Regions from separate parts of the Streptomyces sp. NPDC058464 genome, predicted to be linked through region 3. Evidence: riboswitches for the same ligand, from Rfam matches in the RefSeq annotation. Region 3 holds a riboswitch; each other region holds the start of a gene.
What was found. Region 3 has a riboswitch for cyclic di-AMP ahead of ACFWPQ_RS39685 (M23 family metallopeptidase). Riboswitches for the same ligand answer to the same signal wherever they lie in the genome.

Region 1 (7,770 bases), on a different contig from region 3:
CGCACAATGGTGCGGCGAACGGGGCCCGCCCGACCATCCGCTCAGGGGCGGGCCCCGTTCGGCGTCAGTGCCTCACGCGCCGCTCTCGCGGAGCATGTCCTCGCGCTCCACGAGCTTGACGCGCTCGCGGCCCTGGGGCTCGCCCAGCGCCTTCTCGGCGGCGTCCAGCCGGTACCAGCCCTCCCAGGTGGTGAAGCGGACCTCGCGCTCCGCGAGGAAGGCCTCCACGGCCTCCGGCGCGGGGGCCTCCGGGGTGTGCAGCCGGCCGTTCGCGTAGTCGTCCAGCAGGTTCGACACCGTCTCGTTGGCGTCGCCCTTGGTGTGGCCGATCAGGCCGACCGGGCCGCGGCGGATCCAGCCGGTGACGTACGTCGACGTGAGGTGGCTGCCGCTCTCCTCGATGACGCGGCCGCCCTCGTCCGGGACCGTGCCCGACTCGATGTCCCAGGGCAGCTTGGGGAGCTTGTCGGAGAGGTAGCCGACGGCGCGGTAGACCGCGCTGAGGTCCCAGTCCTTGAACTCGCCGGTGCCCTTCACGTTGCCGGTGCCGTCCAGCGCGGTGCGCTCGGTGCGCAGGCCGGTGACCCGGCCGTCCTCGCCGAGGATCTCCGTCGGCGACTCGAAGAAGTGCAGGAAGAGCTTGTGCGGGCGGTCGCCGACGTCGCGGATCGCCCAGTTCTCCAGGGTCTTGGCGACCATGTCGGCCTGCTTGTTGCCGCGCCGGGTCTCGATCGAGCCCTCGTCGTAGTCGATGTCCTCGGGGTCGACGATGACCTCGATGTTGGGGGAGTGGTCCAGCTCCCGCAGCTCCATCGGGGAGAACTTCGCCTGCGCCGGGCCGCGGCGGCCGAAGACGTGCACTTCGAGGGCCTTGTTGGCCTTGAGTCCGTCGTAGACGTTCGGCGGGATCTCGGTCGGCAGCAGCTCGTCGGCGGTCTTGGCGAGGATGCGGGCCACGTCCAGGGCCACGTTGCCGACGCCGAGGACCGCGACCTTCTCGGCCTCCAGCGGCCAGGTGCGCGGCACGTCCGGGTGGCCGTCGTACCAGGAGACGAAGTCGGCGGCGCCGTAGGAGCCGTCCAGCTCGATCCCGGGTATCCGCAGCTCGCGGTCGGCGGTCGCGCCGGTCGAGAAGATCACCGCGTCGTAGAAGGAGCGCAGGTCGTCGAGGCTGATGTCGGTCGGGTAGTCCACGTTGCCGAAGAGGCGGATCTGCGGCTTGTCGAGCACCTGGTGCAGGGCGGTGATGATGCCCTTGATGCGCGGGTGGTCGGGGGCGACGCCGTACCGGATCAGGCCGAACGGGGCGGGCATCCGCTCGAAGAGGTCGATGGACACGCCGGGCTCGGCGGCCACCGCGGACTTGAGCAGGGCGTCGGCGGCGTAGATCCCGGCGGGGCCGGCTCCGACGATGGCTACCCGCAGGGGGCGCGGCATGATCAGGTTCCCTTCGAGTGAGGACAAGCGATCTCGAACGGGAAGCCTAAACTAAGGCAGTCCTAAGTTAGTACGCGGGTCCGCCCTATGACCTCATAAGGCGATCTTATGACTTCTGTCGGGCCCGGCTTATGGCTCCGGATGGCTTCCGGGTGGCTTGTGGGACGCCACAGGGGCCGCCGGGCGCTTGGCGGGTGCCCCGCCCATGCACCAACCTGTCCTCTGCGGCGCACCGAGGCGCGGTGGCCCGAGGGCGAGGGGTGGAAGCGTGGACGCACGCGGGGAGACGACCGTCGCGGTGACCGGCGGCAGCGGATTCGTCGGCAGCCATCTGGTACGGCGGCTGCTGGAGCGCGGGTACCGGGTCCGTGCGACGGTCCGCCGCGCCTCCGATGCGACGAAGGTACGACCGCTGTGGGAGCTCCAGGAGGCCTTCCCGGGCCAACTGGACCTGTTCGAGGCCGACCTGCTCGGCGACGGGTCCTTCGACGAGGCGTTCCGGGGCTGCGCGACCGTCTTCCACGTGGCCTCGCCGTTCCTGATGCCCGAGCGGATCAAGGACGGTCAACGGGACGTGGTGGACCCGGCGTTGCTCGGCACCCGCAACGTCCTCGGCAGCGTGGAGCGCACCCCGGAGGTGACGACCCTGGTCTTCACCTCCACCGTGGGCGCGATCTTCGGCGACTACGCCGATGTCCGCGAGATGGCCGGCGAGGTGCTGACGGAGAAGTACTTCAACACCACCAGCACGGTGGCGAACAACCCCTACCACTACGCCAAGACGGTCGCCGAGCGCGCCGCCTGGGACGCGGAGGCCGCCCAGGAGCGCTGGCGCCTGGTCTCGATCAACCCGGGACTGATCCTCGGCCCCTCCCTCACGCCCGCCTCCGAGTCCGGCAGCCTCTTCCTGCTCGACGAGCTGTTCAAGGGCTACTTCTGCTACGGCGCCCCGGACTTCAGTTTCACCACCGCCGACGTCCGCGACGTGGCCGACGCGCACATCGCGGCGGCGGAGAACCCGGCGGCGAGCGGCCGATACATCGTGGCCAACGAGACGATGACGTCCTTCCACGAGATGTCCCGGATCATCCGCGGACGCCACCCCTGGGACCCGCGCCTGCCGCGCACCGCGCTCCCGCACGGGCCGGTACGGGTCCTCGGGCCGCTCTTCGGCCTCACCCAGGACTACATACGCAAGCACCTCGGCATCCGCTTCCGCGTCGACAACGGCCGGAGCGTCCGCGAACTGGGCCTTGCCTACCGGCCCGTCGAGGAGACCCTCCTGGACCACCACGAGAGCTGGCGCACGCGGCGGCGGAGGGTCTGAGCCCGACGGGCAGGGGGCAGAGGGGCCAAAGGGGCCAGGGGGCAGAGGGGCCAAAGGGGCCAGGGGGCAGAGGGGCCAGAGGGGCAGGGAGGCCAGGTGGTCAGGCCGGGCGGATCACCCGGTGGATCGCCGACTCCCCGGCGTTGTAGATCGACTCCTCGCGGATCAGCGCTCCGGGGCTCGGCGCGTGCACCATCGTGCCGCCGCCCGCGTAGATCCCGACGTGGCTGTCGTCGTCGAAGAAGAAGACCAGGTCACCCGGTTCGATGGCGGCCAGCGTCATCGGGGTGCCGGCCAGCGTCTGCTCCGGCGCGCTGCGCGGCAGCGTGACACCGGCGGCGCGCCAGGCGGCCTGGGTGAGGCTGGAGCAGTCGTAGGCCCCCGGACCGGTCGCCCCCCAGACGCACGGCCGGCCGATCTGCTCCCGCGCGAACGCCAGCGCCTTCATGGCCTTGCCCGGCTCGGCCACGGCGCCGGGCTGGACGAAGACACCGGGCGCGGGCGTGGCTGCGGCCACGGTGGGGACCGGGGCGGCGACCTGGGGGGGTGCGGTCGGCAGGGGGGTGGTGGGGAGCGGAGCCGTCATGACCGGGGCGGCGGTGGCCATCGCCATGGCGGGCGCGGCCATCATCATCGCTTCGGGCGGTGCGGCCATGGCCATGGGCGCCGCGGCCGTCGCGGCGATGGGGGGCGCCTGCATCGGTGCGGCCATCGGTGCCGCCATGGGTGCCTGCATGGGCGCCTGCATGGGTGCCGCCAAGGGTGCCTGCATCGGCGCCTGCATGGGTGCCGCCATCGGCGCGGGCATCGCGGCAGGGGGCGCTGCCATCGCTGTGGGCATCGCGGCGGTGGCGTACGCGTAGGCGGCGTCGGCGGGCGGCATGGCTCCGGCGTACGCGTAGGCGGCGTCGGCGGGTGCCATGGCTCCGGCGTACGTGTACGCGGTGTCGGCGGGCGGCATGGCTCCGGCATAGGCGTAGGCGGCGTCGGCCATGTCCGGGGCGGGCGCCGCGGCGTAGGAGGCGGCCGGCTGCATGGGGGCCATGGGCGCGGGGGTGGCGGGTGCCGCCGTCGCGTACGCGGCGGTGGCGTAGGCGGTGTCGGCGGCGGCCTGGGGCACCTCGGCGTAACCGGCGGTCGCGTTCGGCGACATGACCCGGAAGCCGCCCATGTCCATCGGAGCCGGGGCGGGGGCAGCGGCGGCGGGCGCCATGGTCGGGAAGGCGCCGGAGTCGGTGGGGGCGGCGGTCGGGAAGGCGCCGGAGTTCGTGGGCGCCGCGGTCGGGAAGACGCCGGTGCTCATGGGGTCCGCGGTCGGGAAGGCTCCCGCGTCGGCCGAGGTCGGCATCGGGAACGAGCCCGTGGCGCCCGGCGTCATGATGCGGAAGGAGCCGGTGTCCCCCACAGCCGGAGCCGCAGCCTGGCCGGGGGCGGTGTCCATGTCCAGGGGAGACACACCCGGGAACGCCGTGGTGCCCGAGCCGCCCGGGGTCATGATGCGGAAGCCGGTCATGTCCGCCGGAGCCGGAGCCGGAGCCGGAGCCGCCACCGGAGCCATGGTCTGGGCGGGGGCGGGGCCCGCGTCCATCGGGGGCACCCCGGGGAAGCTGCCGGTGCCCGGGCCGCCCGGGGTCATGACGCGGAAGCCGGTCGGGTCCGCCGGGGGCGTGGCACGGCTGGCGCTGGTACCGCCCGGGGTCATGATGCGGAACGTACCCGTGTCGGTCGCGGACACGATCGGGATGCCGCCCGTCTCGGTCACCGCGGGGATCGCGCGGGTGGCGGCGAGGGCGTCGGTCCGGAAGGAGCCGCTGTCGGTCCGCTGGCTCGGTATGCCGACGGGGGGAGCAGCCCACTGCTGCGCTGCGGCCTGGGCCTCGGGCGTGGGCCACGGGGTCTGCGCGGTCGGCACGGGCTGTGCGGACGGAACCGGCTGGGCGGCCGGGGCAGCTTCGAGCGCGGCCACCGCGCGCTGCTCCGGCCTCGGGGGCGGCAGCTCGCGGACGACCTCGAAGTCGGTCTGCGCGGACGGACCCGCGGTCAGCTCCAGCCGGGCCGGGCCGGAGCCCTCCAGCTGGCCGAGCAGGTCGGCGGCCATGGCGCTGACGGGACGCCGCGGGCCGGGCCGGGCCGGCTGCCGGTCGGAGGGGAGTGCGGCCGGGACGCTCGGCCCCAGCTTCGAACGGGCGCCGTCGAACCACTCCCGGGCGATGTTGTCGAGGCCCGGGTCGTCGCGACGGGGCCGCTTGAACAGCGGGACACCGCGTGAGCGTGAACCCCCGCTCATCGCGCGCGTGGCGTTGTAGTTCCCGGTGGCGTTCTCGGCCTGGTCGTAGAGGCTGTTGATCCGCTGCCGAACCTCGTCACGGCTCTCGGGCGCCATTGAGGGGTCGTGCTCCTTCCGTACTCCGCCTACCGAGTTAGCTGTCGGGTTCGGGCTGTGAAGTCCGGAAGGCATGCCCTACGGCCGCCGTCCTCACGGACGTCCGGCCGATTCACCCCAGTGGTTCGGTTGGGTCCCCGGTTCCGGATTCGCCCCTGGAAGGCACCGGATTCGGCGGAGGCCGCGCGGCCCGGCGGGATTCGCCGGAGGGAGCCGAGCGGCTTGCCCGTCAACTTAGCCAACTTGTGTCACTCGTGTGAAGGTTGAAGTGCGTAATGTCCGATACGTATTTGTGATGTTCGTCTTAGCGTTCGGAACTCGACCGTACGGGACGGCATTTCGCGCGCATCCATTGCTTTCGCAGGGTCACCGGGGCGTTGCCGTCGGTTGCGTCCCCCTGTTCCGTGACCGTTCCGGGACACGCGCTTTCTGTGAGGTCGCCGTGAATTCGTGGGTCTGTTGAACACGATGGCGCCGCGGCCCGTATAGGGCCGGGGATTTCCATGTCCCGCCGACCACGAGACGCAGGGGAACGACCTTGAGACGCAACAGGCGCAGACGCCCGACCGGCGCACAACGCGCGACCTTCGCAGCGGTCGCCCTGATGCTCGGCGGCGGGGGACTGGTCGCGGTGAACGTCTATGCCTCGGCCACCGAGGGCGGGGACCAGCAGACCCAGGTCGCCACCGGCCAGGTGCTGTCCGCGCCCACCATCTACTGCCCCGACGTCGGCAGCCGGCTGACGGCGGTACCCGACGGGGCGCGGGCCGACGTCGACAACGAACTCGCCCAGCTGGACCAGCAGATCGTGGCCGCGTATCAGCAACTCACCGAGTCCGCCGCGGAGATCGAGCAGAACCCCGGCCTCGCCGACCAGACGATCATGAGCCCGCTGAAGGAGAAGCGGTCCGAGTCGCTGCAGCGCATCGCCGACGCCATCGGCCGCGAGGGCGACCGCCCGCAGGGCCTGGACGACCTCGCCGCGTGCACCCTGCGCTCCTCCACCCAGGGCGACGGGCAGTCCGCGGCCCCCCAGGGCGGTGCCACGCCGAGCCAGAGCGGCCAGGGCAGCGCCGCGCCGAGCCAGGGCACCGGCGCCGGCGGCCAGGGCGGCAACGGGCCGGTCGCCGCCGACTATGCGGACATCACCTCCGTGCAGCCCAATGTCACCACCCCGGCCGAACAGTCCGGCGGCTCCACCGGCACCTTCTCCTCCAGCTGCGGCGTCAACGCGAACGGCCTGTTCAACTCGGACAACGTGATCGTCGCGCCCGGTGTCTCCAACGGCGCCCACCACTTCCACGACTACATCGGCAACCAGTCCAACAACGCCTTCGCCAGCGACGACGACCTCGCGAACGCCGACACCAGCTGCGCGGACCAGGGTGACAAGTCGACGTACTACTGGCCCGTGCTGCGGCTGCAGAACGGCAAGCAGGAGCGGGACGCCGACAAGCCGGGCGGCGGCACCGAGGGCAACGCCGGGCAGATCGTCACGGCCAAGGAGGTCACGCTGACCTTCGAGGGCAACCCCACCTCCAAGGTCACCGAGATGCCGCGGCTGCTGCGCATCATCACCGGCGACGCCAAGGCGTTCGTCAACGGCCCGGGCAACGCCAACGCCTCCTGGAGCTGCACCGGGTTCGAGGACCGGCAGCTCAAGGACAAGTACCCGCTCTGCCCCTCGGGCAGTGACGTCGTACGCACGTTCAGGTTCCAGAGCTGCTGGGACGGCCGGAACATCGACAGCGCCAACCACCGCACCCATGTGGCCTTCGAGGCCCCCGACGGCAGCTGCCCGGCCGGCTTCCAGGCCATCCCGCAGCTGGTGCAGCGCATCGTCTACGACGTGGACGCGCCGAGCCTCCAGGACGGCGGCCGTACGGTCCCGCTGTTCGCGGTGGACTCGTTCCCCGAGCAGCTGCACAAGCCCGTCACCGACCACGGCGACTTCATCAACGTCTTCGACGAGAGCCTGATGCGGAAGATGGTCGACTGCATCAACTCCGGCCGCACGTGCGGTGCGGGGGCCGACGAGCAGCCGCCGTCCCAGAGCGCGGAGCCGTCCGAGCCGAGCGGCACCGCGAGCCCGGTCGCCCCGCCGGCCGAGACCCAGAGCGCCGAGCCGTCCGAGCCGGCGACCGAGCAGCCGTCGTCCGAGCCGCCGGCCGACACCCCGGCCACCGAGACCGCCCCCGCCTCGGACGACGCCTCCACCCCGGCCTCCGGCGGCACCGAGCTGCCGAGGGTCTACGCGAGCGCGTCGCCGAAGAAGACGTCGACCACGAAGTCGTCGGGCGGCGGCGTCATCAGCAAGCCGACGGAGCGGCCGGACACCGAGGCGCCGACCGAGGGTGCCGCGGCCACGCCGGTGGACACCGCGGCCGCCGTCCCGGCCGGCCAGGAGACCCCGGGCACCGGCTCCGGGACGCAGCCCCAGACCGAGCCCCAGGCGGTCCAGGGCGGTCTCGCCGAGACCGGCGCCCACCTGTGGCCCGCGGTCTTCGGCGGTCTGCTGCTGGCCTCCGGGGGCGCGCTGCTGTGGCGCACCCGGCGCAACTCGGTCTGACCCTTCTCGAACGCCGCGCGCGGCGCGTCCCGGGCGGGCTCGAACGCGCGGAGC
Region 2 (7,770 bases), on a different contig from region 3:
AACCCGGGCCAGGGCCCGGTCGCCGCGAACCGCCCCGGTGCCGGAAGCCGTCACGGGGCGGGTGGGACGCAGGCTACGCGATCCGCCCGGGCGATCCGCTCTGGGCGTACGTCGTGCGGGAACTTCGCCGGGTCCCCGCGCGCTTGCATACAGTGGCAGGACCGGCAGAAAAACCGCGGTTCGAGACCGCTTCCGCGAGCGAAGGGACGTACATGCCCATGGGTCACACGACCACGGCCGAGACAGGCTCCGGAGGCCTGGCAGCGACCGAGCACCGCTTGGCCAACGGTCTGCGCGTGGTGCTCTCCGAGGACCACCTGACCCCGGTCGCGGCGGTCTGCCTCTGGTACGACGTCGGTTCCCGGCACGAAGTCAAGGGCCGTACCGGTCTGGCTCACCTTTTCGAGCACCTGATGTTCCAGGGCTCCGCCCAGGTGAAGGGCAACGGCCACTTCGAGCTCGTCCAGGGCGCCGGCGGCTCGCTCAACGGCACCACCAGCTTCGAGCGCACCAACTACTTCGAGACCATGCCCGCCCACCAGCTGGAGCTCGCCCTCTGGCTGGAGGCCGACCGGATGGGCTCCCTGCTCGCCGCCCTGGACGACGAGTCGATGGAGAACCAGCGGGACGTCGTCAAGAACGAGCGCCGCCAGCGCTACGACAACGTGCCCTACGGCACGGCGTTCGAGAAGCTGACCGCGCTCGCCTACCCGGAGGGGCACCCCTACCACCACACGCCGATCGGCTCGATGGCGGACCTGGACGCGGCCACCCTGGAGGACGCGCGGGCGTTCTTCCGCACCTACTACGCGCCCAACAACGCGGTCCTGTCGGTCGTCGGCGACATCGACCCGGAGCAGACCCTCGCCTGGGTCGAGAAGTACTTCGGTTCCATCCCGGCGCACGACGGCAAGCCGACTCCCCGCGACGGCTCGCTGCCCGACATCATGGGCGGACAGCTGCGCGAGGTCGTCGTGGAGGAGGTTCCGGCGCGGGCGCTGATGGCCGCCTACCGGCTCCCGGAGGACGGCACGCGCGTGTCCGACGCGGCCGACCTGGCGCTCACCGTCCTCGGCGGCGGCGAGTCCTCCCGCCTCTACAACCGCCTGGTACGGCGCGACCGTACGGCCGTCGCCGCCGGCTTCGGCCTGCTGCGGCTGGCCGGGGCGCCCTCCCTGGGCTGGCTCGACGTGAAGACCTCCGGTGACGTCGAGGTACCGGTGATCGAGACCGCCATCGACGAGGAGCTCGCCCGGTTCGCCGAGGAGGGCCCGACTCCCGAGGAAATGGAGCGCGCCCAGGCCCAGTTGGAACGCGAGTGGCTGGACCGGCTGGGCACCGTCGCGGGCCGCGCGGACGAACTGTGCCGCTTCGCCGTCCTGTTCGGCGATCCGCAGCTCGCCCTGACCGCCGTCCAGCGCGTCCTGACGGTCACCGCCGAGGAGGTCCAGGAGGTGGCCAAGGCCCGGCTGCGTCCCGACAACCGTGCGGTGCTCGTCTACGAGCCGCTGTCCGCGGAGTCCGCCGAGCACACCCAGGAGGCGGGGCGCGGCGAGGACCCGGAGCAGGAAGCCACCGTAGAGGCCGGCAACGAGAACGAGGAGACGGCCAAGTGACCGAGCTCGCCACCATGGACTTCCACCCCCAGCCACAGCCGGGCGAGGCCAAGCCCTGGGCCTTCCCGGCTCCCGAGCGCGGCACCCTGGACAACGGCCTGACCGTGCTGCGCTGCCACCGCCCGGGCCAGCAGGTCGTCGCCGTCGAGGTGCTCCTGGACGCGCCCCTGGACGCCGAACCGGCCGGCCTGGACGGCGTCGCCACCATCATGGCGCGCGCCTTCTCCGAGGGCACCGACAAGCACTCCGCCGAGGAGTACGCCGCCGAGCTCGAGCGGGCCGGCGCCACCCTCGACGCGCACGCCGACCACCCCGGCGTCCGGATCAGCCTGGAGGTCCCGGCCTCCCGGCTCGCCAAGGGCCTCGGGCTGCTGTCCGACGCGCTCAGGGCGCCGGCCTTCGCCGACAGCGAGGTCGAGCGGCTGGTCCGCAACCGCCTCGACGAGATCCCGCACGAGCTGGCCAACCCCAGCCGCCGGGCCGCCAAGCAGCTCTACAAGGAGCTCTTCCCGGCCACCGCGCGGATCTCCCGCCCGCGCCAGGGCACCGAGGACACCGTCGAGAAGATCGACGCGGCCGCCGTCCGCGCCTTCTACGACCGGCACGTGCGCCCGGCCACGGCCACCGCGGTCGTCGTCGGCGACCTGACCGGCATCGACCTGGACGAGCTGCTCGGCGAGACCCTGGGCGCCTGGCGCGCCGCCACCGGGCAGCCCCGCCCGGTCCCGTCCGTGACCGCCGACGACACCGGCCGGGTCGTCATCGTGGACCGCCCGGGCGCCGTGCAGACCCAGTTGCTCATCGGCCGGGTCGGCTCGGACCGGCACGACCGTGTCTGGCCCGCCCAGGTGCTCGGCACCTACTGCCTGGGCGGCACCCTCACCTCCCGCCTGGACCGCGTCCTGCGCGAGGAGAAGGGCTACACCTACGGCGTCCGCTCCTTCGGGCAGGTCCTGCGGTCCGCCCCGGACGGCACCGGTGTCTCGATGCTCGCCATCAGCGGCTCCGTGGACACCCCGAACACCGGTCCGGCCCTGTCGGACCTGTGGACGGTGCTGCGCACGCTCGCCGCCGGCGGCCTCACGGACGCCGAGCGCGACGTGGCCGTGCAGAACCTCGTCGGGGTGGCGCCGCTCAAGTACGAGACGGCGGCGGCCGTCGCGGGCACCCTGGCCGACCAGGTCGAGCAGTACCTGCCCGACGACTTCCAGGCCACGCTGTACCGGCAACTGGCCGCCACCGGCACCGTGGAGGCCACCGCGGCGGTCGTGAACGCCTTCCCGGTGGACCGCCTGGTGACCGTCCTCGTCGGGGACGCGGCGCAGATCAAGGAGCCCGTCGAGGCCCTCGGCATCGGCGAAGTCACGGTCGTCGCCGCGGAGTAGGGCGCCCGCGGGTGAGGAGCCCTGGTGACCGTCGGGTCATCAGGGCTCTCGCATGTCCGAATTGAGGTGGAGGTTGCCTGTCTGCCCTGTGGGATGCGCTACAAAAACCGCGTTCCGTTTGGGCGGGGGGAGAGCGGCCTCGTAGGTTCTTCCGGGCTGTCCGTCAGGCAGTGCGCCGCATCCGCGGCACCGGACAGTCATCGCCGAGTCCCCGCATGGCGCGAGCCAGGGGAGCCGGGGACCCACGCAGTCCCTGGGGTGAATCGGGCGCCCGCGCGTGTCGCGAGGGGGCCCGTAGGAGACCTTCCTGCTCCGAACCCGTCAGCTAACCCGGTAGGCGAGAGGGAAGGAAAGGACCAGCCTCTACATGGCGTTCATGTGCGCCTCCGGGAAGCACCGTCGTCCCGGCCGGGTGAAGCGCACCACCGCGCAGGCCGCCGGTATCGCGGCCCTCACCACCACCGGTGTCATCGGCACCGTCTCCGCCGCCCCGGCGCTCGCCGCCGAGAACTCCGTCGAGCAGACCGGCCTCACCCCGGTCATCACGCTCAGCGACTCGGTCGTCGAGCAGATCGACGCCCAGGCCGCCGCCCAGCAGGCCGCCGCCGACCGCAAGGCCGCCGAGGAGGCCGCCCGCAAGGAGGCCGCCGCCGAGGCCAAGAAGGAGCACGAGGCCAAGGTGCGGGCGGCCCGCGCGGCCGAGCGCAAGCGCCTCAACACCTTCGTCGTGCCGATCAGCGACTCCTACGTCTCCACCGGCTACAAGACCGGCGGCTCCCTGTGGTCCTCCGGCTCCCACACGGGCATCGACTTCCACGCCGCCAGCGGCACGGTCGTCCACGCCGTCGGCACCGGCACGGTCGTCTCCACCGGCTGGGGCGGGGCGTACGGCAACGAGATCGTCATCAAGATGGCCGACGGCATGTACACCCAGTACGGCCACCTCTCCTCCATCGGCGTCTCGGTGGGCCAGAAGGTCACCCCCGGCCAGCAGATCGGCCTCTCCGGTTCGACCGGCAACACCACCGGCCCCCACCTCCACTTCGAGGCCCGCACCACCCCGGACTACGGCTCCGACGTCGACCCGGTCGCCTACCTCCGCAAGCACGGCGTGAACGTCTGAGGGAGCTGGACGCGGGTCCGGCGCCGAGACCGACGCGGGGGTTGCGGTGCGTGCGCCGGGCGCGGGTGCGTGGGGGGTGCTCGCGCAGTTCCCCGCGCCCCTGAAGGGGCGCTGTGCTTGGCGCCCCTTAAAGGGGCGCGGGGCTGTATCCGATGTGCGGCTACCGCCGCGTGAGCGCGACCAGCCACGACGCACCCGCACCTGTCCGGCGACGACAACCCGCGAGATCTTCCGGAGCCCCGGCCCCCGTGCCGGGGCTTTCGTCGTTTTCGTGCACCCGATGTCCAAAATATATCCCTGGATTCCGGCCCGCCGTCGGAAATTCCGGCTCATTGCAATAGAGTCACGGAACGGGCGCCACTCGGAGGCGTTTCACGGGGATTAAGGCGGAGGTCGGTCATGCGTATTCCGGCGCACTCGGTATGCACGGCGATCCGGGACGACATCGTCGCGGGTGTCTACGAGCGTGGCAGCCGGCTCACCGAGGAACTCCTGGCCCGCCGCTACGGGGTCTCGCGCGTCCCCGTCCGTGAGGCCCTGCGCACCCTGGAGGCCGAGGGCTTCGTCGTGACGCGCCGGCACGCGGGCGCGTGCGTCGCCGAACCGACCGAGCAGGAGGCCGCCGACCTGCTGGAGATGCGCATGCTCCTGGAGCCGCTCGGCGCCTCCCGGGCCGCTCAGCGCCGCACCGAGGCCCACCTCAAGGTGCTGCGCGGACTGGTGCGGCTGGGGCAGGAGCGGGCCAGGCGGGGGAACAGCGAGGACCTGCGCTCCCTGGGCGGCTGGTTCCACGAGACCCTTGCGCAGGCCTCCGGCAGCCACGCCCTGACATCGACGCTCACCCAGCTGCGGCACAAGATCGCCTGGATGTACAGCGTGGAGACGCCCGCGAACCCGGTGGAGTCCTGGACGGAGCACGGCGCCATCGTGGACGCGGTGGCGCGCGGCGACGCCGAGCGCGCCCGGGCGATCACGGCGCTGCACACCGAGCGCTCGACGGTCTCCCACCGGCTGCGGTTCTCCGGCGCCACCGAACGGGCGAACGGTGTGAGGACCTCGCAACACCCCGTAAACATGTCGGGCCTGCGGCATTAACACGCGCACCGTATACAAAGAGATGTTATTCGGCGGGGTCTGTTTTCGCTGCCCTAATTCACGCGCGCCGGGAATTCACCGTCGCGCTTCTTTCGTGTGCCCGCGGTAAAGCCGGGCACCGGGGGCCTGGCAAACTCCGGGACGGGGCCGTCGTAAAGCCGTGTGCGGCCCTGTTGTGAAGTCATGTGCGCCTGTCATGGAATTGCGGCACATGACGGGTGGCGCGGTACGGGCTCCAGGGCTCAGGGGGAAACGGCGGGGCCGCGCCGCCCCCTGGGGGAGTGGCGCGGCCCCGGACGTGCGGGCGCCGGGCGCTCAGACGGTCTCGGGGAGCTCCTCGAGACCCTCGGCGACCAGCTTGGCCAGGCGGTCGAGGGCGGCGTCCGCGCCCTCGGCCTCGGAGGCGAGGACGATCTCCTCGCCACCCTGGGCGCCCAGCCCCAGGACAGCCAGCATGGAGGCCGCGTTGACGGGGTTGCCCCCGGCCTTGGCGATCGTGACCGGGACGCCTGCGGCCGTGGCGGCTCGGACGAAGATGGAAGCGGGGCGGGCGTGGAGGCCCTCGGCCCAGCCGACGTTGACGCGGCGCTCAGCCATGTGATGCTGCCCTTCGGTGTTCAGGGTTGTCTAGACCAGTTTCCCACATCGTGAAGCATGCCCGGAGGGGACGTGAGCCCCTCCGGGTGTGTCGTCGGACCGCGGCCTCGGCCCGACTTTCGTCCTCCACAGACTGCCTCGCGCCGTTGTCGGACGCGAGCCGTACTCTGGGGCCCATGCAGACCCCGGCGGACCCGCAGGACCGGCACGAGTACCCGTCCCACTGGGAGGCTGACGTGGTGCTGCGCGACGGGGGTACCGCGCGCATCCGGCCCATCACCGTTGATGACGCCGACCGCCTGGTCAGCTTCTACGAGCAGGTGTCGGACGAGTCGAAGTACTACCGCTTCTTCGCGCCCTACCCCAGGCTCTCCGCCAAGGACGTCCACCGCTTCACGCACCACGACTTTGTGGACAGGGTGGGACTCGCGGCCACCATCGGCGGCGAGTTCATCGCAACCGTACGCTATGACCGCATTGGCCCCGACGGGACGCCCGCCTCGGCACCCGCCGACGAGGCCGAGGTCGCCTTCCTCGTCCAGGACGCCCACCAGGGGCGCGGCGTCGCCTCCGCCCTCCTCGAGCACATCGCGGCCGTCGCGCGCGAGCGCGGGATCCGCCGCTTCGCGGCCGAGGTGCTGCCCGCCAACTCCAAGATGATCAAGGTGTTCACGGACGCCGGCTACACCCAGCAGCGCAGCTTCGAGGACGGCGTCGTCCGCCTGGAGTTCGACCTGGAACCCACGGACCGCTCCCTCGCCGTGCAGCGCGCCCGCGAGCAGCGCGCGGAGGCCCGCTCGGTACGACGGCTGCTCGCACCCGGCTCCGTGGCCGTGATCGGCGTCGGCCGCGCGCCCGGCGGGGTCGGCCGCAGCGTCCTGGGCAACCTCCGGGACGCCGGGTTCACCGGCCGCCTGCACGCCGTGAACCAGGCCTTCCCGGACGACCTCAAGGAGATCGACGGGGTGCCCGCGCACCGCTCGGTGCGGGACATCGACGGCCCTGTCGACCTCGCGGTGGTCGCCGTACCCGCCGAGCACGTGCCCGAGGTCGTCACCGAGTGCGGTGAGCACGGCGTCCAGGGGCTCGTCGTCCTCGCCGCCGGGTACGCGGAGAGCGGCCCCGACGGCCGTGAGCGCCAGCGTGCCCTCGTCCGCCGGGCGCGCACGTACGGCATGCGCATCATCGGCCCCAACGCCTTCGGGATCATCAACACCGCGGACGACGTCCGGCTGAACGCCTCCCTCGCCCCCGAGATGCCCCGCCCCGGCCGCATCGGCCTGTTCGCCCAGTCCGGCGCCATCGGCATCGCCCTGCTGTCCCGGCTGCACCGGCGCGGCGGCGGCGTCACCGGGACCACGGGCGTCTCCACCTTCGTCTCCTCCGGCAACCGCGCGGACGTCTCCGGCAACGACGTCCTCCAGTACTGGTACGACGACCCCGAGACCGACGTCGTCCTCATGTACTTGGAGTCCATCGGCAACCCGCGCAAGTTCACGCGCCTCGCCCGGCGGACGGGGACGGCGAAGCCGCTGGTCGTGGTGCAGGGCGCGGGGGCGCCGCCGGGGCACGCGGTACGGGCGACGCGGCTGCCGCACGCCACGGTGTCCGCGCTGCTGCGGCAGGCCGGGGTGATCCGCGTCGACACCATCACCGAGCTGGTCGACGCGGGGCTGCTGCTCGCGCGCCAGCCGCTGCCGGCCGGGCCGCGGGTGGCGATCCTCGGCAACTCGGAGTCGCTCGGGCTGCTGACGTACGACCGGTGCCTGGCCGAGGGGCTGCGGCCGGCCCGGCCGCTGGACCTGACGACGCGGGCCACCGCCGGGGACTTCCACCGGGCGCTCGCGCAGGCGCTGGCGGACGAGTCGTGCGACGCGGTGGTCGTGACGGCGATTCCGACGATCGGGGAGGGAGCGGTCGGGGACGCGGAGCTGGCGGAGGCACTGCGCTCGGC
Region 3 (7,770 bases):
GCGTACCACTTCGGGAAGGCGGCGGGGAAGGCGGTCGCCGAGTACGAGGGGTACGCGACGACGCTGGCGCTGCTGCGGCGCCGGGGGCAGCGGGGGCGGGCGGGCGCCGACTTCGTGGTGCGGGAGCGCGAGCTCCTCACGGAGCTGTGGAGCCGGCGGGAGCTGGTCCGGCCGGCCCTGGAGTACGCGGCGCGGACGGCCGCGCCGGGCGGCTGGCCGGGGTACGCCGGCTACGCGCCGCCGGCCTACGGGGCGCCGGGGTGGTACGGGGCGGCGGTGCCGTACCCGGCCTACAACCCGTACCGGAGTTAGGGCTTCGGGTTGCGGAGGGTTCGGCACCGCCGGGATGCACCATGGGGGCTGAGCACCGTTGCGGCGGAAAAGATCGGTGGGGCCACCGGGTGGAGCCGGCCGGTCGAAGGAGACCGTCAGGCGGAAGCCGCCGTCAGCTTCGTCAGTTCCTCGTCCGTCAGCGTCAGGTCCGCCACGCCCAGCAGCGGCGGGAGCTGCTCCAGCGTGCGGGCCGAGGCGATCGGGGCCGCGACGGTGGGCTGGGCCGCCAGCCAGGCCAGGGCGACCGTGGGGATCGGGGCCTCGTGGGCCGCGGCGATCCCGTCCAGCGCCGCCAGGACCTTCTGGCCGCGCTCCGATTCGGCGTACTGGGCGGCGCGGCCCGCCCGCGCGCTGTCGACCGTCGTACCGGGGCGGTACTTGCCGGTGAGGAAGCCGGCGGCCAGGGCGAAGTAGGGGACGGCCGCGAGGCCGGTGCGGGAGGCCAGGTCCTGGAGGGGGCCCTCGTAGGTGTCGCGGGAGACCAGGTTGTAGTGGGGCTGGAGGGCGACGTACCGGGCGAGGCCCTCGCGGTCGGAGAGGTCCAGGGACTCCTGGAGGCGTTCGGCGCTGATGTTGGACGCGGCGATGTGCCGGACCTTGCCCGCCCGCACCAGCTCGTCCAGCGCGCCGATGATCTCCTCGACCGGGATCTCGGGCTTGTCGAAGTGCGTGTAGTAGAGGTCGATGTGGTCGGTGCCGAGGCGGCGCAGGGACGCGTCGGCGGCGGCCTTGATGTTGGCGGCGGACAGGCCGGGGTACTCGGGGTGCTGGCTGACCTTCGTCGCGATGACGACGTCGTCGCGGTTGCCGCGCGCCCTGACCCACTTGCCGATGATCGTCTCGGACTCGCCGCCCTTGTTGCCCTCGATCCACGCCGAGTACGAGTCGGCGGTGTCGACGAAGTTGCCGCCCGCGGCGGCGTAGGCGTCCAGGACGGCGAAGGAGGTGGCCTCGTCGGCGGTCCAGCCGAAGACGTTGCCGCCGAGGGCGAGCGGGAAGACCTCGAGGTCGGAGGAGCCGAGTTTGCGAAGAGCAGTCATGCTCAACTTCAACACGGGCCGCCTGGTGACCCATCCCGGTGATTACGAAGGTCTCGTAAAAGCGGAACCCCGGCAGACCGCACCGGCGGCCCTGACGCCGGGGGGTGTCGTCGGGGCCGCCGGGGGGCGGTGGGTTTCCGTCGGGGATTCCGTCTGGGGTTGCGTTGCGGATTCCGTCGGGGGTTGCGTCGCGGATTCCGTCGGCGGTTGCGTCGCGGATTCCGTCAGGGGTTGCGTCAGGGGTTGAGGCCCTTGCCGCGCAGCCAGGTCATCGGGTCGATGGCGGTGGCCTGGCCGTTCGGGTGGACCTCCAGGTGGAGGTGCGGGCCGGTCACGTTGCCGGTGGCGCCGACGCGGCCGATGACGTCGCCGGTGGCGACCTTCTGGCCGACCTTGACGCCGATCGAGGACTGGTGGCAGAACCACAGCTCGGTGCCGTCGTCGAGGGTGATGATCGTGCGGTAGCCGTAGGAGCCGGCCCAGCCCGCCTCGGTGACCGTGCCGCTGTGCACGGCCTTGATCAGCGTGCCGGTGGGCGCGGCGAAGTCGAGGCCGGTGTGGTAGCCGGAGGCCCACATGGAGCCGGCCTGGCCGAAGGTGCCGGTGATCGTGTACGACACGACGGGCAGCGTGTACTGCTTGGCCAGCTCGGCGAGCCGGGCCTGCTCGGCCTTCTGCTTCGCGGACGCCTCGGCCTGCTCCTTGGCGTCGGCGGCCTTGGCGGCGGCCGCCTTCACCGCCTTGGCCTCGGCGTCGGAGACCGCCTTGTCGGCGGCGGCGACGGCCTTGGCGCTGGCCTTGGTGTCGAGCTGGTTCTGCTGCTGCGCGGCCTGGGCGATGATCCGGTTGCGCAGCGTCTCGCCGGCGCCGGACGAGGAGGAGTCCCCGTCGGTGGCGGTCGTCGTGGTGACGCTGCTGAGCGCGGTCTGGGTGGCCTGGTGGCCGGCGCCCTCGCCGAGCAGGGAGTCGACGGAGGCGGGCAGGTCGGGCAGGGAGATGGAGACCGGCGGCTTGCCGGTGTTGGCGCTGGCCATGCCGCCCGCGCCGACGGCGGCGATCACGCCAACGCCGAGAACCGTGGAGCTGCGGGCGAGTCCGCCGCCGCGCTGCTTGGCGACCCGGTGCCGGCCGCGCGCCGAGGCCAGGGACTCCTCGGTGGGGTTCCACTCCTCCCAGGGGCCCTCGTCGGTGCGGTAGCTGCCGTAGCCGAAGGTGTCGGGTTGACGCTGGCTGGGCACGAACGGGGCTGTCGGAGCAGGCCGGTTGGACGCCACGCGGGCGTACTCCTTTCCTTCCGTCGCCTACCGGGTTAGCTGACGGGTTCGGAGCGGGAAGGTCTCCTACGCGCGTATACCGGCCGTTTCCTACCCGGCGGTAGCCGTGCGATTCACCCCAAGGTGGTGGTTCCCCGGTTCCCTTGCGGGATTCGGCGCGTGCGCACGGAGCCGTCGCGGGTGACGGCTGGGACGACCGCGCTGCGTTATCGAACGTTAATAGACCCGGCTATCAGATTCCAAGCCGTTCGTCTTGATCATTAAGCTTTCAAAGCTTGGACTTACCTGCCACGACTGGTCGAAAACGGTCGAGTTGGCCGTGCTCGCTGCTCAGCTCAGGAGTCACACAGGTTTTGATGGTGACTCAGTTGTGATGCGGAGGGCGGCCGTCCGAACACGATGTGTGACATAGCACAGGACCGGCGCTCAGGGCCGGCGCACCGCGAGCAGCGCCATGTCGTCCGTCATGCCGCCGCCCGTGTGTCGGCGCACCTCGGCCGCGAGCCGGGCCAGCAGCACGCCGGGGGCGGTGGCGGTACGACCGGTCAGCCGCCGCTCGGGGTCGTAGAAGCGGCCGTGCGCGTCGCGGGCCTCGGAGAGGCCGTCGGTGTACAGCAGCAGCGTGGCCCCGCTCGGGAACACGTGCTCGGCCGCCCGGTCGGGCCACGCCCCCAGGTCGCCCATCCCGAGCGGCAGCGCGGACTCCGGCGCCAGCACCGGGCACACCTCGCCGTCGCCGTGCAGCAGCAGGGGCGGCGGATGGCCGCGGTTGACGACCCGGAGCGTGCCGTCGCCGTACCGGAGTTCGGCGAGTACGGCGGTGGTGAACCCCTCGTGGGCGTCGATGCCGCCGCGCCGGACGCCCTCGCGCGCCAGCGCCCGCTCCAGCCGCGCCGCCACCGCCTCCAGCGTGGCCTCCTGCTCGGCGGCCTCCCGGAACGCGCCGATCACCACGGCGACGGCGGCGACCGCGCCCATGCCCTTGCCGCGGACGTCGCCGACGACCAGGCGCACGCCGTACGGGGTGTCCTGGACGGCGTACAGGTCGCCGCCGATGAAGGTGCCCTCCTGGGCCGCCTCGTAGCGGGCGGCGATCTCGAAGCCGCCGATCCACTCGGCGGGCTCGGGCAGGACGGCCCGCTGGGCGGCCTCGGCGACCTCGCGGGCGGAGGCGAGGCGCTGGTCGCCGATGCGGACGATCCGGTTGATGCCGGCGGCGAGGACGGCGACGGTGGCCACGGTGACGATCTCGGTCACGGCGTCGGCGTCCGGGAGCACGGCGAACCGCGCGTGCACGGCATAGGTGGCGAGGAGCGCGGCCAGGCCGGTGAGGACGGTGGTGCGCAGCGAGGAGAGGGGGGCGGCGATCAGCGGGGCGGCCGTGAAGAAGGGGACCGCGGTGAAGGCGGCGGGGGTGAGGACGTCGTAGCAGACGCCCGCGACGATCAGCAGCGCGGGCAGGTAGCGGGCGAGGGTGCGGGCGGATTCCTGGCCGTGCTGCTCCGCCTCTCCACGGCTCGCCACACGACCCCCCTGCTGTCCCACGCGCCCGACGTGCCCGACGTGTCCCACATGCCCGACGTGCTCAACGTGTTCGATGTGCTTGACCTGTTCGACGCGTCCGATGTCTTCGATGCCTGCCCGTCCAGGTTTGCCGCTGCGAGCGGATGGGGCGAATGGTGTGGGCCGGGCGGATGAGTGCGGACGTGTGTGATGAGGAGCACGTGCCTGGATATGACTCAGGGCCGGAATCCTCTAACTTGGATTCCGGCCCTGGGTTTCAGTAGCGGGGACAGGATTTGAACCTGCGACCTCTGGGTTATGAGCCCAGCGAGCTACCGAGCTGCTCCACCCCGCGTCGGTGACACCAGCATACGCCATCCGAAGAGGGTGAGTCACACGGGTTGAGACCCGCGGGGACGGCGGAGGCCGTGGCGGGGACGACGGAGGTCGCGGTGAGGTCAGCGGATGCCGAAGCGCCGGGCCAGGGCGACCGCCTCCCGGGGGCCGTCCGCGAACGGCTGCCCGTGCCCCGGCAGCAGGACGGTGTCCTGGGACAGTCCGGCGACGGCGTCCAGGGAGGCGAGGGCGGCGGCCGAGTCGTGGGTGAAGGCGCGGCAGACCAGGCAGGGGCCGGTGTGCCCGGTGAAGGCCTCCTTGGTGACCAGGGCGTCGCCGGTGAAGAAGAGGCCCTGGTCGGGGAAGTGGAAGCCGGTACTGCCGGGGGTGTGACCGGGCAGCGCGACCGCCAGCGGCCGACCGGGCACGCCGTCCAGTCGCGCGCCGTCGCCGAAGGTGTGTGCCCGGGTGGGCGGCGGCGCGGTGAAGGCGCCCTGGCGGGCCATGGACGCCATGGTGGCGAGCGCGGCGGGACGGCGGACGAGGTACGGCAGCGGGGAGCGTTCGGACCTGGCGTGCCGCATCGCCTTGCGCGGTCCGTCCGTGAGCATGGCCCGGTCGTCCTCGTGGACCCACACCTCCGCGCCCGCCTGCTGGAGCTCCACCGTGAGGCCGGTGTGATCGGGGTGCGCGTGGGTGATCAGGACGGCCCGGATGTCGGCCGGGCTCCGGCCGGCGGCGGCCAGGTGGTCGAGGAGCCGCCGCCGCTGTCCGGGCAGGCCGGCGTCGACAAGGGTGAGTCCGTCGGGGTGATCCACCAGGTAGAAGTTGACGAGGGGGTCCCCCAGCCGGACGACGCCCGGAGCGGCCTCCGGCCCGGCGCCGGGCCGGACGGATCGGGCGGATCGGGCGGATCGGGAGCGGGACTGACTCATGACGTTCTGCTCTCGTACGAGGCGAGGGGCGAGGCGAGGGGCGAGGCGAGGGGCAAGGGGCGAGGCGGGAACATTGCTCAGAACACTGCTCAGAACATGCTGTTTCCGTTGGCCGAGGTGGCCGGGACGGCCTGGGTGACCGCCCAGTGCTCGACGATCTTCCCGCCCCGCACCCGGAAGATCTCGTACACCGACGTGCCCAGGTCGGAGGGGGTGTTCTGGTCGTGGAGGTGGACCGCGACCAGGTCACCCTCGGCGACGACCTTGGCGACGGTGGCCTGGTACTGCGGATGCGCGGCGAAGAGGTCCGCATAGGCCTGCTTGGTCGCGGCCGCGCCGTCGGCGAGCGTCGGGTCGTGCTGGACCAGCTTCGGCGAGACGTAGCGGTCGACCGCGCCGAGGTCCTTCCGGCCGGTCAGCTGCCGGACGTAGGCGCGTACGACGCGCTCGCTCGCGGCGGTGTGCGAGGCCGGGCCGGCGGCGTCGGTCCGCGGCGCGGTGAGCGTGGCGAACATGTCGTGGCCGTTGGCCGTGGTGGCGGGGACCGGCTGGATGGTGTCCCAGTGCTCCACGATCTTGTGGTTCGCCACCCGGAACACGTCGACGAGCCCGATGCCGCTGAACGTGTCGGAGGTGCCCGCGTGCGTCTGGAGCAGGACCAGGTCGCCCTGCGCGATCACGTGCGTGGTGACCGAGCCGGTGCCGGGGGTGGCCGTCGCCTTCAGGTTCTCCACCAGCCGGCGCAGCGCTTCCGGGCCGTTGGCGACGGTGGGGTTGTGCTGGATGTAGTCGGGAGAGACGTACTTGTCGATCACGGACGTGTCGTAGTAGGTGAACAGCTGCTTGTACACGTACGTGACCAGCGCCTTGTCGGCCGCCGTCTCGCGGGCGGACACCGAGCCGGTGGCGGCCCCGGTCCCCGGGTGTCCGGCGGGCCGGGACACGGCCGTCGCGGGACCGGTCGCCAGTGCCGTCGCGGCGGCGACGGCGGCCACGGCCGCGCCGATCCGTACCGCAAGGTGTCTGTTCATCGCACTCTCCTGACTCGGAACTCCCGCCGGCCCAAGGGAAGGTCGGCCAGGCCGACACTAGGAGCGCCGGACCGATCCGTCGTCGCCCTGTGAAGGGTGGTACTCACGGGGACAGGTTCGCCGCGGCCGCGCCGCCTAGCCTGGCCTCATGGCACAGGCACAGGGCAGCGACACCCACGCGCCGGGGCCGCTCGGCGAGTACCTCCGTGCGCGCCGGGCCCTGCTGAGCCCGGAGCTGCTCGGGCTGCCGGACGCGGGCCGCAGGCGGGTGCCGGGCCTGTGCCGCCATGAGCTGGCGCTGCTGGCCGGGGTGAGCACGGAGTACTACACCCGGCTGGAACAGGGCCGCAACCGCCATCCCTCCCCGCAGATCGTCGAAGCCCTCGCCCGCGCGCTGCACCTGGACGCGGAGGGCACGGCCCACCTCCACCAGCTCGCGGCCCCCGCCCCGCCCCGGCGCTCCCGGCCGCGCGGCGAGCAGGTGCCGGCGGGCATCCGCATGCTCCTGGAGACGTGGTCCGCGCTGCCCGTGGTGGTGGCCGGACGGCTCTGCGACGTACGCGCGGCGCCCCCTCTGGCCGTCGCACTCTCCCCCGCGCACCGGCCGGGGGCGAACCTGGCCCGGGAGGTGTTCCTGAACGACGCCGTGCGCACCCTGCACCGCGACTGGGACGTCGCCACGGGCGGCCTCGCGTCGACGCTGCGGGTGGCGGCCGGGGAGGATCCGGGCGACCCGCGGCTCTCCGCCCTGGTCGGCGAACTGTCCGTGCACAGCGAGCGCTTCCGGTATCTGTGGGCGCGCCATGACGTCCGCCCGAAGCAGGGCGGGCGGGCCCTGCTGCGGCACCCGCAGGTCGGTGAGCTGGACCTCCGGATCGAGAAGCTGGCGGTCCTGGGCACGAACAGCCTCACCATGATGTGCTTCCACGCCGAGCCCGGGAGCCCGTCCGCCGAGCGCCTGGCCCTGCTCGCCAGCCTCACCGCGGCCGGGACACCGACCGGCACGGCATCGGCGGGGACACCGCCCGGCACGGCATCGGCCGGCACAACTTCAGCCGGCACCGCTTCGACCGGCACAACTTCAGCCGGCACCGCTTCGACCGGCACAACTTCAGCCGGCACCGCTTCGACCGGCACCGCTTCGACCGGCACGACTTCCGCCGCAGCCACAGCAGAGCAGCCGCGCCACCGGCTCGGGTGAGCCCAGGCAGGCAGACGGCTTCAGCCGAGAAGATGCGCGTTCGGCGCCTTCGCCAGGCCCTCGTACTCCCCGAGCACCAGTACCTCCACCCCGGCCTCCCGCAGCATCCCCGTCCCG

Region 1: it holds a riboswitch for cyclic di-AMP, as region 3 does, so the genes downstream of both, ACFWPQ_RS15790 (NlpC/P60 family protein) here and ACFWPQ_RS39685 (M23 family metallopeptidase) in region 3, are expected to answer to the same signal.
Region 2: it holds a riboswitch for cyclic di-AMP, as region 3 does, so the genes downstream of both, ACFWPQ_RS17910 (M23 family metallopeptidase) here and ACFWPQ_RS39685 (M23 family metallopeptidase) in region 3, are expected to answer to the same signal.

The regions. Positions count from the first base shown of each region.
Region 1 covers NZ_JBHXMA010000010.1:66,256-74,025, forward strand. Annotated here, with positions in the region: gene ACFWPQ_RS15780 (FAD-dependent oxidoreductase) at 73-1,437, opposite strand; gene ACFWPQ_RS15785 (NAD-dependent epimerase/dehydratase family protein) at 1,706-2,764, shown strand; gene ACFWPQ_RS15790 (NlpC/P60 family protein) at 2,865-5,147, opposite strand; cyclic di-AMP (ydaO/yuaA leader) riboswitch at 5,158-5,334, opposite strand; gene ACFWPQ_RS15795 (DUF1996 domain-containing protein) at 5,752-7,716, shown strand.
Region 2 covers NZ_JBHXMA010000012.1:33,835-41,604, reverse strand. Annotated here, with positions in the region: gene ACFWPQ_RS17920 (M16 family metallopeptidase) at 213-1,616, shown strand; gene ACFWPQ_RS17915 (M16 family metallopeptidase) at 1,613-3,001, shown strand; cyclic di-AMP (ydaO/yuaA leader) riboswitch at 3,193-3,356, shown strand; gene ACFWPQ_RS17910 (M23 family metallopeptidase) at 3,369-4,124, shown strand; gene ACFWPQ_RS17905 (GntR family transcriptional regulator) at 4,524-5,219, shown strand; gene ACFWPQ_RS17900 (HPr family phosphocarrier protein) at 5,535-5,816, opposite strand; gene ACFWPQ_RS17895 (GNAT family N-acetyltransferase) at 5,993-7,770, shown strand, end outside.
Region 3 covers NZ_JBHXMA010000040.1:76,636-84,405, reverse strand. Annotated here, with positions in the region: gene ACFWPQ_RS39695 (PrsW family intramembrane metalloprotease) at 1-312, shown strand, start outside; gene ACFWPQ_RS39690 (aldo/keto reductase) at 429-1,373, opposite strand; gene ACFWPQ_RS39685 (M23 family metallopeptidase) at 1,610-2,647, opposite strand; cyclic di-AMP (ydaO/yuaA leader) riboswitch at 2,655-2,815, opposite strand; gene ACFWPQ_RS39680 (PP2C family protein-serine/threonine phosphatase) at 3,074-4,171, opposite strand; gene ACFWPQ_RS39675 (hypothetical protein) at 4,220-4,345, shown strand; tRNA gene ACFWPQ_RS39670 (tRNA-Met) at 4,432-4,505, opposite strand; gene ACFWPQ_RS39665 (MBL fold metallo-hydrolase) at 4,609-5,421, opposite strand; gene ACFWPQ_RS39660 (nuclear transport factor 2 family protein) at 5,511-6,452, opposite strand; gene ACFWPQ_RS39655 (helix-turn-helix domain-containing protein) at 6,601-7,653, shown strand; gene ACFWPQ_RS39650 (dihydrofolate reductase family protein) at 7,674-7,770, opposite strand, start outside.